DNA from 2 places in the Luteimonas sp. A649 genome. Region 2 is predicted to be linked to the other one. Evidence: riboswitches for the same ligand, from Rfam matches in the RefSeq annotation. Region 2 holds a riboswitch; the other holds the start of a gene.
What was found. Region 2 has a riboswitch for cobalamin ahead of ACW5E8_RS02655 (ribonucleoside-diphosphate reductase subunit alpha). Riboswitches for the same ligand answer to the same signal wherever they lie in the genome.
Positions count from the first base shown of each region.

Region 1: another riboswitch for cobalamin. It lies ahead of ACW5E8_RS00550 (TonB-dependent receptor domain-containing protein); the one in region 2 lies ahead of ACW5E8_RS02655 (ribonucleoside-diphosphate reductase subunit alpha).

Region 1 covers NZ_JBSVRQ010000001.1:112,646-120,243, reverse strand. The annotation lists gene ACW5E8_RS00575 (GAF domain-containing protein) at 1-7, shown strand, start outside; gene ACW5E8_RS00570 (TfoX/Sxy family protein) at 4-378, shown strand; gene cobS (adenosylcobinamide-GDP ribazoletransferase) at 392-1,144, opposite strand; gene ACW5E8_RS00560 (histidine phosphatase family protein) at 1,141-1,722, opposite strand; gene cobT (nicotinate-nucleotide--dimethylbenzimidazole phosphoribosyltransferase) at 1,719-2,786, opposite strand; cobalamin riboswitch at 2,894-3,131, shown strand; gene ACW5E8_RS00550 (TonB-dependent receptor domain-containing protein) at 3,254-5,119, shown strand; gene gph (phosphoglycolate phosphatase) at 5,131-5,787, opposite strand; gene dinB (DNA polymerase IV) at 5,902-6,990, opposite strand; gene ACW5E8_RS00535 (bifunctional acetate--CoA ligase family protein/GNAT family N-acetyltransferase) at 6,998-7,598, opposite strand, start outside.
Region 2 covers NZ_JBSVRQ010000001.1:548,276-555,873, forward strand. The annotation lists gene ACW5E8_RS02645 (hypothetical protein) at 1-132, shown strand, start outside; gene ACW5E8_RS02650 (diguanylate cyclase domain-containing protein) at 111-1,907, opposite strand; cobalamin riboswitch at 2,064-2,297, shown strand; gene ACW5E8_RS02655 (ribonucleoside-diphosphate reductase subunit alpha) at 2,479-4,848, shown strand; gene ACW5E8_RS02660 (ribonucleotide-diphosphate reductase subunit beta) at 5,008-6,069, shown strand; gene ACW5E8_RS02665 (flavodoxin) at 6,074-6,565, shown strand; gene ACW5E8_RS02670 (thioredoxin family protein) at 6,537-6,878, shown strand; gene ACW5E8_RS02675 (acyl-CoA thioesterase) at 6,875-7,270, shown strand.

The sequences.
Region 1 (7,598 bases), 440 kb from region 2:
TTCATGAGCGCGCAGCCGCTCAAGATGCGCAACATCGGGCCGAAGTCGGCCGCGTGGCTGCGCCAGGTCGGGTTGAAAACACCCGAGGACCTCATCGAGGCCGGGCCCCTGGAGGCCTTCATGCGCATCAAGCGCGCGGGCTTCAAGCCGAGCCTCAACCTGCTGTATTCGCTTGAAGGCGCGCTGCGCGACTGCCACTGGCAGGACGTCCCCGACGCCCGCCGGGTGGAACTGGTGGCTGCGGCGGAGGCCGCGATCGCGGAACTGCCGCCCCCGCGCAACCGCCCGCCCGCCGGGCCGGTGACCACCACGGTGATGCAGGAAGACGACGACGCGATGCCTTCGCCGGACTACTTCGACCGGCCCGACGGCGACTGAACCCCGCTGCGCGCTAGAAGGCCTGCCACCACGCGCCCGGCGACCAGCCGGCGGCAAGCACCAGCGCCAGCAGCAGCAGGCTTTCCACCACCTCCACGCTGGCACCCAGGCAGTCGCCGGAAATCCCGCCCAGGCGGCGGCGCCAGTACGCCGCGACCAGCGGCGCCAGCGGCAGCGCGACCAGCAGCGGCGGCGCCAGCACGCTGGCCGCAGCCAGCGCGATCGCCCACAGCCAGACCACGTGCAGGTCCAGCTTCCACGAGAAGCGTTCGGCCATGCCGGCCTGTTGGATCGGCGGCAGCAGGCGGCTCCACCACAGCGTGCCCCAGCGCGCCCAGGCGGGCACCAGCACGATCCCGAACCACCACGGCGATCCCGCGAGTTCGGCCAGCAGCACCAGCTTCACCAGCAGTTGCATCACCACCGAGACCACGCCGAACACGCCCATGTGCGGGTCCTTGAGCACGGCCAGGAAACGCTGCGGATCGCGATGCGCGGCGCCGAAGGCATCGGCCACGTCGCCGAGGCCGTCCAGGTGCAGCGCACCGGTCACCCATACCCACATGAGCAGGGCGAGTACCGCCGCCAGCCACGGGCGCTGGTCGAATCCCCACAGCGGCACGGCCAGCAGCAGCCCGATCAGCACGCCGACCAGCGGGTAGTACACCGCGGAGTGCGACAGGTCGTCGTCGCGGAAGTCGCGCACCTGCGGCGTCGGCAGGCGGGTCAGGAACTGTACTGCCAGGATCAGCCGGCGCAGGCTCATGGCTGCGCCAGCTCGAGCACTTCGCCCCAGGGGCGGCCGTCGTCGCCGGTCTCGAGCCGCAGCCGCAGGCGCGTGCCGTAGTCGATGCGCAGCGCCCAGGCGGAGGCGAGCGGCAGGCCGCAGGCGAGCGTCAGCGCCATGCGCAGCGCGCCGCCGTGGCTGACAACCAGCTGCGGTCCGGGATCCGCGGACGCGAGCAGTGCTTGGAGTCCCCTGCCGATGCGCGCTTCGAACGCATCCCAGGCTTCGCCGTTGGGCGGCGGATTGGCGCGTGGATCGTGGTGGAACGCGGCCAGCGCGGCAGCCGGCAGGTCCATGCCCGCGCGGCCGTCCCAGTCGCCGAAGTCGAATTCCGCCCAACCAGCATCGCGCTGCACCGCCAGGCCCGCCGGCGCCGCGAGCGCCAGTGCGGTGTCGTGCGCGCGGCGCAGCGGCGAACTGGTCACGCGTGCCCAGGCGATGCCGGCATGGCGCCGGCACGGGGCGAGGATGGCACCGTCGCGCAGCGGCGGATCATGGCGCCCGTCCAGGTGCCCGCGGCGGCCGGTATCGGCGTGGCGCACCAGGTCGACGATCATGCCGGCGGCCTGTCGGCGACCGCGGCCTCGGCGAAGGTCGCCATGTCGTTGTGCAGCGCGCAGGCCAGGCGCAGCAGCGGCAGCGCCAGCGCCGCACCCGAGCCTTCGCCAAGGCGCAGGTCGAGCTGCAGCAGCGCCGACGCGTCCAAGGTGTCGAGTACGCGCTGGTGGCCGCGTTCGGCGGAGCGGTGCGAGAACAGCAGCCAGGCGCGCACGCCCGGATTGAGCCGCACCGCGGCCAGCGCAGCGACCGAAACGATGAAGCCGTCGACCAGCACCGGGATACCGCGCTGCGCCGCCGCCACCATCGCGCCGGCCAGCGCGCCGATCTCGAGGCCGCCGACGCGGCGCAGCGCTTCCAGCGCCGGCAGCGGCGCCGCCGCGATCGCCGCGCCGTGCAGCGCCAGCGCGCGCTCCACCACCGCCTGCTTGTGGGCCATGCGCGCGGCGTCGAGGCCGGTGCCTGCGCCGACCAGGTCGGCGACCGGCAGCGCGGCGAGCGCGCAGGCCAGCGCGCTCGCCGCCGTGGTGTTGCCGATCCCCATCTCGCCGGGCAACAGCAGGTCGGCGCCATCGGCCAGCGCCTCGTCGACCGCGCGGCGCCCGGCGTCGAGCGCATGCGCAAGCTCGCCGGCCGCCATCGCCGCCTCCACGCTCAGGTCGCGCGTGCCGCGGCAGGGCTTGTCGACGACGGCGCCGGGCAAGGGCGCTTCGGCCAGCGTGCCGACGTCGCGCAGGTGCAGCGGCAGGCCGAGCTCGCGCGCCAGCACCGCGATCGCGGCGCCACCAGCCGCGAAATTGGCGAGCATCTGCACCGTGACTTCGGCCGGATACGCGGAGACACCCTGCGCCACCACGCCGTGGTCGCCGGCGAACAGCAGCACCGGGGCACGCGACGCCGCGGGGCGGTCGCTGGCCTGCAGCGCCGCCAGTTCGATCGCCAGCGTTTCCAGCCGGCCGAGCGCGCCGGCAGGCTTGGTGAGCTGCTGCTGGCGCGCGCGCGCGCGGGCGCGGTGCGCCTCTGAAGGCAGCGCGCAGCGCTGCGTGAACCATGACTCCGTCATTTCGCCCCGATGTGCGTATTGCAGCCGCGCATTCTATCCGCCCGCCGCGGCCCGTCCTGCCCGCCCCGCACGCCGGATGCCTTTGGCGCGCCGTGGAGCGATGCCGTAGACTGCGCGCTCTTTCTGGTGACCGGCGGGGTTCTCCCCAACGGTTGAAACGGGAAGCCGGTGACCTTCCGCCCGCCGTCACGGCGTACGAGGCATTCCGGCGCTGCCCCCGCAACGGTAAGCGTGGAACACCCCGGCAAACCGCCACTGTGCACAGGCATGGGAAGGCGCCGGGGCTGGAGCAGCGACATCGCTCCGCCCGCGAGCCCGGAGACCGGCCTGGAAGACACACTGGTTGTGACGCGGAGGGCGTCGCGGCGGTAGCGCGCCGTGTCGTCCACGTCACCCTCCCGTCCCCGCTCCCTGCCCGCAACCCCACGACACAGTCGCGCGGGCGTGCGCGACGCATGGAGAACCCGATGAAGCCGCAGCACCAGTTCCTTTCCCTCGCAGTGGCGCTCGCCCTGTCCCCGGCCGCGATGGCCAGCGGTGCAATGCAGGCCACCGACCTGGACGAGGTCATCGTCACCGGCACCCGCACCGAAATACTGCTCGCCGACAGCCTGGTGCCGGCGCAGGTCATCGATCGCGACGAGATCGAGCGCAGCCAGGCGCGCGACCTGATCGAGCTGCTGCGCGGGCGCGCCGGCGTGGACATCGGCAACCAGGGCGGCCGCGGCAAGCTCAGCAGCGTGTTCCTGCGCGGCGCCGAGTCCGACCACGTGCTGGTGCTGATCGACGGCGTCAAGGTGGGCGCCGCCAGCTCCGGCATGGCGGCGTTCCAGGACTTTCCGGTCGCGCAGATCGAACGCATCGAGATCGTGCGTGGCCCGCGCTCGAGCCTGTATGGCTCGGAGGCGATCGGCGGCGTGATCCAGATCTTCACCCGCGGCGGCAGGGCCAGCGGCTTCACGCCGCAACTGTCGGTGAGCGGTGGCAGCAACAACAGCCGCGCCTTCAGCGGCGGCTTCGACTACGGCGGCGAGCGCGGCTGGGTCGCGGCACACGGCGGCTACCAGGAGACCGACGGCATCGACGCCTGCCGCGGCTCGGGCACGCTGTTCACCGGCTGCTTCACCGACGAGCCCGACGACGATGGCTACCGCAGCGCCTCGGTGACCATGCGCGGCGGCCTGCACGTCACCGATGCCCTGACGGTGGAAGGCAGCTTCCTCGATGCCAGCGGGGAGAACGAGTACGACGGCTCCTGGACCAACCGCTCGAAGACGCGGCAGCAGGTGACCGGCGCGCAGCTGCGTTACGCCCCCGAGGGTGGCCGCCTTGGCGTGACCGCGGCAGTGGGCCGCAGCAAGGACACGTCCGACGACTACCAGGGCGACACCTTCGTGAGCACCTTCGATACCCGCCGCGATACCGCCTCGGTGCAGGCCGACGTACAGCTGGCGCCGGCGCACCTGCTCAGCATGGGCGTCGACTACAGCAGCGATCGCGTCGATGGCACCACCGGCTTCATCGTGGACGAGCGCGACAACACCGGCGTGTTCCTCGCCTACGACGGCGGCACCGGCCGCCAGCGCTGGCAGGCCAGCGTGCGCCACGACGACAACGAGCAGTTCGGCGACCACGTGACCGGTGGCCTCGGCTGGGGCCTGGCGTTCGACAACGGCCTGCGTTTCAGCGCGACGCTCGGCACCGGCTTCAAGGCGCCGACCTTCAACGACCTGTACTACCCGGGTTCGGAAAGCCCCCTGCTGCAGCCCGAGGAGTCCACCAGCCTGAACCTGGGGGTGTCGCAGGCCACCGAACGCTTCAACTGGTCGTTCAACATCTACGAGAGCCGGATCGAAGACCTGATCGTGTTCACCTATGCGCCGCCGACCTGGCAAGGCGTGGGCGAGAACATCGACGAAGCCCGCATCCGCGGCGCCGAACTGACGTTCGGCACCTCGTTCGCCGGCTTCGACCTGTCGACCCAGCTCAGCCACGCCGATCCGCGCGACCGCAGCGGCGGCATCAACGACGACAACCTGCTCGCGCGCCGCGCGCGCACCACCGGCCGCATCGACCTTGACCGCGGCTTCGGCCCGCTGCGCGCCGGCATCACCGTGCAGGGCGCCGGCAGCCGCTACGACGATGCCGCCAACACCGTGCGCCTGGGCGGCTACGCCACCACCGACCTGCGCCTGGAGTACGCCTTCCACCGCGACTGGAGCCTGCTGGCGCGCGCCAGCAACGTCTTCGACCGCGACTACGAGACGGTGGGCTGGTACAACCAGCCGGGGCGGGAGTACGGGCTGACGTTGAGGTATCAGCCGGTGCGGTGAGGGGTTGCCCCCTACCCCCGAAGCGCCAACAACCCAGGCAAGTCGTCGAGCACCGCCACCGCTCCCGCGCGCTCCAGGTCGAAGCCGCGCGGATACCCGTGGCGCAGCAGGACCAGGTCCATGCCGGCGGCGTGCGCGGCGGCGGCATCGGCCTCGGAGTCCCCGACCATCAGGCATTCGTCCACGGTGCGGCCATGCTGTGCCGCCAGGTGCAGCAGCGGCATCGCGTGCGGCTTGCGCTCGGCAAGCGTGTCGCCGCCGACGATGCCGTCGAAGCGGTCGCCGATGCCCATCGCTTCGAGCAGCGGGCGCACGTAGCGTTCGGGCTTGTTGGTGCAGATCGCCATCGCCACGCCGTCGGCGTGCAGCGCGTCCAGCGTCTCCACGGTGCCGGGGTACAGGCGCGCCTGCAGCAGCAGGCAATCGCCGTAATGGCGCATCAGCCGTGGCAACACCTCATCCACCGGCGTGCGGCTGCCGACGTGCTGCAGCGCGCTGTCCATCAGCACGCGCGTGCCGAGGCCGATCCAGCTGCGCACCAGCACTTCGGGCTGGCGCGGGTGGCCGAGCTCATCGAGCGTGCGGTTGACCGCTTCGGCGATGTCGGCGGCGCTGTCGACCAGCGTGCCATCGAGGTCGAACAGCACCAGGGGCCAGGCGAATGCCATGTTGCGTACCTTCGCCGGTCGGGGAGCCGACGCCACCATGGCAGGCTACACCGCGGCGCGCGCGATCATGTGTCGGTGCATGCGCTGGCCCGCATCGACGCATCGGCACGGCGCTCAACCGGCGGTCGACACGACATCCGACTCCGGGAACAACGTCGCCTGCTCCGGCAGCTCCGCGGGCTCGCGGAATCCGCCCAGGCCTACGCCGACCAGCCGGTAGCGTGTCGACCCGGGCAGGTCGACGCGTTCGCGCAGCGCGAGCGCGAATGCGGTGAATTCGGCTTCGGTGGCCGGGGGCGATTCGGGCGTGTAGCTGCGCGTCAGGATGCGGAACTGCGCGGTCTTGAGCTTCAGCACCACCGTGCGGCCGACGCGCTCGGTCTTGCGGCTGGCCGCCCAGGCCTTGGCCGCCAACGCGCGGATCGCGGGCTCGATCTCCTCCAGCGGCAGGTCGATGGCGAAGGTGTCTTCCGCGGAGATCGACTGCACCGGCTGGTTCGGCTCCACTGGCCGCTCGTCGATGCCGTGCGCGCGACGGTGCAGGCTGGCGCCGAAGCTGCCGAAGCGCTGCTGCAGCTCCTCGATCGCAAAGCCGCGCAGGTCACCCATCGTGGCCACGCCGATCGCTGCAAGCTTCGCTTCCATCACCTTGCCGACGCCGGGAATGCGGCCGACAGGCAGCGGTGCCAGGAAGGCGTCGACCTGCGACGGCCGGATCACGAACTGGCCGTCCGGCTTGTTCCAGTCCGATGCGATCTTGGCCAGGAACTTGTTGGGCGCCACGCCGGCCGACGCAGTGAGCGCGGTTTCGTCACGGATCGCCGCGCGGATCATGCGCGCCGATTCGGTGGCGCTGGGCGAAGCGATCTTCGGCGCGGTGACGTCCAGGTAGGCCTCGTCCAGCGACAGCGGCTGCACGAGGTCGGTATGGCGCAGGAAGATCTCGCGCACCTGCCTTGATACCGCCTTGTAGCGCGCGAAATCCGGCGGCACGAATACCGCGTCCGGGCACAGACGCTCGGCGCGCACCGCCGGCATCGCCGAGCGCACGCCGAACACGCGCGCCTCGTACGACGCCGCACACACCACCGAGCGCGCGCCGCGCCAGGCCACGACCACCGGCCGGCCGCGCAGCGCGGGATCGTCGCGCTGCTCCACCGACGCGTAGAAGGCGTCCATGTCGATGTGCAGGATCTTGCGCATATGCGCATTATCCCGCAGCGACGGCCACCGGCAGCTCCACCAGCATCAGCGTGGCGTCCTCTGGATCCGGCACGACCTTGAAGCCGAGCCGCCGGCACATGGCGAGCATGGTGCTGTTCTCGCGCAGCACCTGGCCTTCGATGGCTTCCAGCCCCATCCAGCGCGCGACTTCGATCATTTCCTGCATCAGCCGCCAGCCCAGGCCCGCACCCTTGAGGTCGGAGCGCACCATGATCCCGTACTCGCCGCGCCGGAAGTCGGAGTCGGCGAGCAGGCGCACGGCGCCGAGCATCTCGCCCGACTCCACATCGATCGCCACCAGCGCCATCGAGCGCGCGTAGTCCAGCTGCACCAGGCGGGCGATGAAGTCGTGGCTGAAGTCGCGCACCGCGCGGAAGAAGCGCAGGCGCAGGTCCTCGGCGCTGACGCGTTCGAAGAAGCGGCGGAACATCGCGTCGTCTTCCGGGCGCACCGGGCGCACGACGGCCGTGCGGTCGTTGGACAGGGCCAGCGTGCGCTCGAGCTCGGTCGGATACGGGAACACCGCGAAGCGCGGGTGGCCGCGGCCGCGATGCAGGCGCGTCGAAGGCGCCACCGCGATGCGGGCG
Region 2 (7,598 bases):
GTCGCGACGGTGGCCGGTGCCGTGGCGGGCGGCGCCATCGGCCGCAACGTGGACTCGTTGAATCCCGGGACCGCCGGATGTCGCGGTGGTTCCCGGACCGGGACGTGGCGTCAGGATGCCTCGCCCACGTGATAGCCGTTGCGCCCCGCCTTCTTGGCCGCATACAGCGCCGCGTCCGCCGCTTCCATCAGCGTCGCGGCATCGGTGGGCCGCTGCGCGTAGGCGATGCCGATACTGGTGGTCACGATCAGCGGCGTGCCGCCAGCTTCGATGGTCGCGGCGGTGGATTCCAGCACCTTGCGCGCGATCGCCTCGGCCGCTCCGGCTTGCGCATCCTCGACCAGGATCGTGAACTCGTCGCCGCCCAGGCGCGCGACCAGGTCGGTCTCACGCACGCTGTCGCACAGGCGCCCGGCAAAGGCCTGCAGCACGGCGTCGCCGGCGGCATGGCCATGGCCGTCGTTGATGGCCTTGAAGTGGTCGATGTCCAGGCACAGCAGCGCGATCGGGGTGTCGTGGCGGTGCAGCCGCTTCAGCGCCAGCGCTAGGCGCTCGTCGAACTGGCGGCGGTTGGCCAGCTCGGTCAGGGTGTCGACGCGCGTCAGCCGCTCCAGCTCGCGCCGGCTCTCCTCGAGCGCCTGCTCGGCGGCCACGCGGCGGCTGATGTTGCGCGCGGTCAGCATGAGATCGTCCGCATCGCTGCCGTCGTCGGCGGGAATGCAGCGCGACACCGCTTCCACCCAGACGTAGTGGCCGTCCTTGTGCCGCACGCGGTAGATGTCGGTGCGCGGGTTGCCCGTGGCGAGCACGTCGGCCATCGCCTGCTGCTGGGTCGCGCGGTCGTCCGGGTGCACGCTGTCCCACCGCGAACCGAGCATCTCGTCCGGCGTCCATCCCAGCATCTCCAGCGCCGAGGGAGAGACATACAGCCGTTCACCGTCCCCCCGGATGCGGGAAATAACGTCATGCGAATGGTCGGCGAGCATGCGGTAGCGGCGCTCACTGTCGCCCAGGCGCATGGCAAGGCGCTTGCGTTCGGCCATGGCCAGGCAGACAGGGATGGTCATCACGCAGCCGCCAGCCAGGTAGAGCTGCAGGAGCGCGATCCTGCCGCCGTCCCCCAGGTCATGCTGCAGCCACAGCGGACCGTATCCCAGCGTGGTGGCGATGGCGGCGATCAGGGCCAACGCGATCACGCCCAGCGCCACGCCCGCGAACTGGTGGCGCATCGCGGCGAGCAGCAGGGCGGGATAGGTCAGGAACATCACCGGGTAGGCGCTGATGAACACCCCGATGCCCACCGCCACCAGCAAGGTCATGCTGGCCGCGAGCGACCAGCCCCGGCCGCGCGCAATGAACAGGCCCAGCCCTTCGCGCTGCACGACGAGGGTGGTGGTGGCCAGGATCACCATGCCCACGACGTGGGCGGCATACCAGCCTGCAAAGGACCGCACGAATGCCTGGCCGTGCATGGCGTATGCCACGCCCGCGGCCAGCAGTCCGGACAAGGCACAGGCCAGCAGCGTGGCTCCGGTCGCGATGCCGCCCAGGCGCACCCAGTCCCGCGGCTGGCGGATGTCCGGGACGCGGCTGCGCACGAATCCGGCCACCACCAGCACTTCCACGATGTTGCATGCCGCGATCGCGAACGCGTAGACGGGGGTATCGCCGGCGAGCATCCGGGCCGGCAGTTCGCACGCGAACGCGATCGCGATGTAGCCCGGCCACGTCGCGCTGCGCCTGGACAGCAGCCAGCCGGTGAGGATGCCGTTGCCGACCCAGATCGCGGCGAGTTCGCCGGGGCCGCGCGCGAACGTCAGCGAGAGCCAGGCCGTGGTGGCGATCAGGAGGGCCAGGACGGACCGGTCGGCCCAATAGGTCCGGGGCAATCGAAAGCGGTCGAACATGACGGTCTCGAGGTGGGGAACCGGCACTTTAGCCCAGGCAGTGCAAAGGCGAATGACCGCTGCGGTGCGGTGGGCGTCCGGCATTCGCTTCCGCGGCAGCCGGAATCTCCCCGACGTCTTGTCACAACATTTTGCGTTGACGGTTCCTTGGCGCCACGATATGTTGTGGTCGTCGGTTCGCGCGCCGCAGGGCGCGGGATGAAAAGGGAAGCCGGTGCGGTGGGGCGGAGAAACATCCAGTCCCACTCATTCCGGCGCTGCCCCGCAGCGGTAGGTGGAAACGAGGTCGCACTCGCACTGGAACGGTGGTTCCGGGAAGCGGCGACCGAGGCGCGGAGCCCAGCTCCCGGATCCACGAGCCCGAAGACCTGCCGACAGCCGCGCGCAAGCACATCGCGCGGTGCCGGCTGCGGAATCTCCGGGGGGAGATGGCTGGTGAAGCGCGCATGCGCCCGCGATTCGTTGTCGGATCGGGCGTGTCCGTTGCGACGCCGCTTGCCGACCCTGTGATGACGCCGCCCGCCTCCTGCCGCGGGACAGGTGGCCGTGCGTCCCTCATCCAGGAACACACATGGACAAGCACGACGGCATCGCCGCCGTTCCAGCCCCGGCTGCCTTCCCGCGCGACGGCGAAAGCGGATGCGTTGCCACATGGATCACCAAGGAAGCCGGCAACCGCCGCATGCCCTACGACCGCGCACGGCTCGTGCGCAGCATCGATCGCATCCACGCCGAGTTTCCGCAGCTCGATGTCGCCGACTACACGCGCAGCGTGTGCGGGTTCGTCGAACGCAAGGACGTGGTGGACGCGGACGACCTCGTCGACCACCTGGTGCGCGAAGCCGAAGCGCGCGTGGACGTGGCCGCGCCCGAGTGGGAGATGTTCGCCGCACGCCTGTACCTGCAGCGCCTGTACAAGCGCGCCAGTCGCAACCGCTTCTACGACGTCGGCGAACGCTACGGCTCCTACGTCGGACTCCAGGAAAGCCTGGCCGACCGCAACGTGTATTCCAACGACATCCTGCGCGCCTACTCCAAGGAGGAACTCGTTGAAGCCGGGAAGATGATCGATCCGGAGCGCGACAGGCTGTTCGCCTACAACGGCCTGTACCTGCTCGCCACCCGCTACCTGGCGACGGACACCAGCCGCGCGGTGTACGAACTGCCGCAGGAGCGGTGGCTGACGATCGCCCTGTACCTGATGCAGCGCGAAGCCCCGCGCGAGCGCCGCATGCAGCTGGTGGGCGAGGCTTACTGGGCGCTGTCCAACCTGTACATGACGGTCGCCACGCCGACGCTGCAGAACGCCGGCAAGACCGGGGGGCAGCTGTCGTCGTGCTTCATCGACACCGTCGACGATTCGCTGCAGGGCATCTACGACTCCAACACCGACATCGCCCGCGTGTCCAAGGGCGGAGGCGGCGTGGGCGCCTACATGGGCTACGTCCGCGCCTCGGGGGCGGCGATCCGCGGCGTGCCGAACTCTTCGGGTGGCGTGGTGCCGTGGATCAAGCAGCTCAACAACACCGCGGTCTCGGTCGACCAGCTCGGCCAGCGCAAGGGGGCGGTGGCGGTGTACCTGGACGTCTGGCACCGCGACATCGAGGCCTTCCTCGACCTGCGCCTCAACAACGGCGACCAGCGCCTGCGCGCACACGACGTGTTCACCTCGGTCTGCATCCCGGACATCTTCATGGAGGCGGTCGAGCGCCGCGGCGACTGGTACCTGTTCGATCCACATGAAGTGAAGCGGCTCAAGGGCTGGTACCTGCAGGACTTCTTCGACGAATCCCGCGGTGCGGGCAGCTTCCGCGAGAAGTACGCGGAGGTCGTGGGCGACGAACGCGTGAGCCGCAGGACGGTCAAGGCGATCGACATCTTCAAGCGGATCATGGTCAGCCAGCTGGAGACCGGCAACCCGTTCATGTTCTACAGGGACGAAGTGAACCGGAAGAACCCGAACAAGCACGCCGGCATGGTGTATTCGTCAAACCTGTGCACGGAGATCCTGCAGAACATGAGCCCGACGCGGCTCATGCAGGAGATCATCTCCGGCAACCAGATCGTGACCACGCGCCAGGCCGGCGATTTCGTGGTCTGCAACCTGTCGTCGATCAACCTCGGCCGCGCCGTCGTGCCACCGGACGGGCAGGGCGACCTCATCACCGACGTGCTCGAGCGCCTGGTGCCGATCCAGGTGCGGATGCTCGACAACGTCATCGACCTCAACCAGCTGCCGGTGCCGCAGGCCACGATCACCAACCAGAAGTACCGCGCCATCGGCCTGGGCACGTTCGGCTGGCACCACCTGCTGGCGCTGAAGGGCATCGAGTGGAACGCGCCCGGGGCCGAGGATTGCAGCGACGCGCTGTACGAGCGCATCAACCAGCTCGCGGTGCGGGCCAGCATGGCGCTGGCGGAGGAGAAGGGCGCTTATCCGGCGTTCGAGGGCAGCGATTGGCACACCGGCGCCTACTTCCGCGACCGCGGCTACGACAGCCCGGAGTGGCGGGAGCTGTCTACCCGGGTGGCCGCGGGCGGCATGCGCAACGGTTGGCTGATGGCCGTGGCACCCAACATGAGCACCGCGCAGATCGCGGGCTCCACCGCATCCATCGACCCGATCTACTCCGCGTTCTACTACGAAGAGAAGAAGGATTATCGGCGACCGGTCGCGGCCCCGGGTCTGTCGCTCGATACCTGGCCCTACTACGAGAAAGGCGCCTACCGCGTCGACCAGTTCGCAAGCGTCCGCCAGAACGCGCGCCGCCAGCGCCACGTCGACCAGTCGATCAGCTTCAACTTCTACGTCCCCAGCACCATCCGCGCCAGCACCCTGCTTGAGCTGCACATGACGGCATGGCGCGAAGGCCTGAAGACCACCTACTACGTGCGCTCGAACGACATCGACATCGCCGAGTGCGAGTGGTGCAGTAGCTGAAGCGCATTCGCGCTTTCGCTTCCACGGTTCGCGTGGCGAACCGTGGACCCTGCATCACCAGCACCCAGACCCCCGCGCCTTCGGCGCGCCCCCCTGACTCAGGGGGGGCTTTCCTCCAGATCGATTCGTCCCGCGACGCCCGAAACACGAGAAGACCACATGTCCGCCACCGCACCGCTTACTTCCACGCCGCTCGACCGCATTCGCATCCTCGAGCCGCGCCATCCCAACCGCTCGACCGGGATCATCAACGGCCGCACCAGCGGCATCCTCAACTGGAACGACATCCCGTATCCGTCGTTCTACCGCGCCTACAAGGAGCTCTCGACCAACTTCTGGATCCCGGACGAGGTCGACATGAAGAGCGACGCCAAGCAGTACGGCGAGCTGTCGGCACGGGAGAAGAACGCCTATGACTCGATCATCGGGCTGTTGGCCACGCTGGACTCGCCGCAGACGCGCTTCATCTACAACGTCGCCGAATACATCACCGACCCGGCCGCGCACGCGAACGCGGCGATCATCGGGCAGCAGGAAGTCATCCACAACGAAAGCTACAGCTACGTGCTGGCCTCGATCACCGACCTGCAGAACCAGAACCGGATCTTCGAGATCGCGCGCACGCACCCGACGATCCAGAAGCGCAACGCGCCGATCATGAACTCGTATGACGATTTCATGCGCGAAAAGACCGCCGAGACCCTGCTGCGCTCGCTGATCCAGTCCTCGATCCTGGAGGGAATCAACTTCTATTCCGGCTTCGCCTACTTCTATAACCTGGTGCGCCAGAACCGGATGGCCGGCACCGGAAAGATCATCAGCTTCATCAACCGCGACGAGCTTGCGCACACCAAGTTCATCAGCGAGCTGATCCGCGCCATCGTCGGCGAGAACCCGGAGCTGCAGACCGATGAGCTGACCGCCTACGTGCACAGCGCCTTCGAGCACGCCATCGAGCTGGAAGTGCAGTGGACCGGCGAAGTACTGGACGGCATCGACGGCATCGATGTCGACGAAATGGTCCGCTACGTAAAGTACCGCGCCAACAAGATGGCCGGGATGCTGGGCATCGAGAGGCTGTATTCCGAGGCCACCGAGAACGTGATGCCCTGGATCAAGGCCTACGCCGACAACTTCACCGAGACCAAGACCGACTTCTTCGAGATGCGAAATGCCAGCTACAAGAAGACGAATTCCGACAATGGCTTCGACGATCTTTGAGCCGATGCGGATCCTGCTCGCCATCGCATCGCTGAGCGGCAATACCCGCGAGGTCGCGCGCCAAGTCGGCGCGCGCTGCGAGGCGCTGGGCCACGCCGTGACCTGGATCGAGGTGGACATGGATGGCCTGGCTGCCGCGGGGACCGGCCCGCGGCACGATCTGTACCTGCTCGGCTCCTGGACCGACAACGCAGGTCGCACGCCTGCCGAGATGAAGCGATTCATCGCCGAGCTGATGGGTGCGGTCGGCAAGCCCGACCGGCTGGCGGTGTTCGGCACCGGCGAGACGCAGTGGGGCGAGGAGTACTACTGCGGTGCGGTCCGGCGCATGGCGAAGTTCTTCGGTAGCCGCTATCCGCCCCTGGAAATCGAGCAGATGCCGCATGGCGCCGGCGACGCCCTGGCGATCGAACGCTGGACCGACCTGGTCCTGTCCGCCACCACGACACATGAAGGAATCACTGCGCATGCGGATCCTGCACGCCACTTCGCCTGATCACTACGCCGCCATGCTGGCAGCGCATCCACGCCTGCTGGTCGATTACTGCAAGGACGACTGTCCCGGCTGCCGGATGCTCGATGCCTCGCTGCAGAAGGCTGCCGCCTCCGGCCTGATCCAGGACATACCCGTGCTCAAGGTGCAGCTGGAGGTCGTCGGCGAAGCGCTGTTCCGCGGCCTCGGCCTGCGGCAGACGCCGACGCTCTCGCTGTTCGCGGATGGCGTGGAGATCGCGCGCCTGCCCGGATTCCAGGCCCCGGCGCAGATCATGCGCGCCCTCGCCGAGGGTTTCGCGCAGGTTTCGGCATGACGGCATCGCCGGACGGGCGGCCAACCGAGGCCAGGCTGATGGAGATGGTCTTTCCGGACCATGCCAACCACCTCGGCACCCTGTTCGGAGGCCAGGCGCTTGCATGGATGGACAAGGCTGCCTTCATCGCGGCATCCCGCTATGCACGCCGTACCGTGGTGACCGCACGCTCCGAGCAGGTCGACTTCAAGCTGCCGATCCAGCAGGGGCAGCTGGTCGAGGTGCTGGCCCGTGTGAATGGCGTCGGCCGCAGCTCGATCCGGGTGGGGGTGGATCTGGTCGCGGAGGATCTGCTGACGGGCGAACGGCGACTGTGCACGCGCGGGACCTTCGTCATGATCGCGCTCGACGTCGACAGGCACCCTGTCGCGGTGGGTGACGGTGGCGCCTAGCGGGTTCCGGCGCCGCCGGGTTGCGCAGGCCGACCATTCGTCGCCACGTCAATATTTCTCTTGCGCACGTGCATCCCTGCGCGTAAGGTGCGCTCCCGTTGCGGGATATCCGCAGCCCCTTTCCTGACTTCAAGCCGCACTTCGACCATGTCCACGCAGAACCGCATAGCCGACCGCCTGCTGCCATCGCTGCCCAAGCGCGATGCGGGCCTGCGTGCGTGGTTCGCGCATGAAGGCGCACTCCTGAACTGACCGGCTCCTCCACGGGAGATCGGTCACCCCGATCTTCCGAGGCACGGCGAATGCCCTCGGACTCCATGCCGGGGGC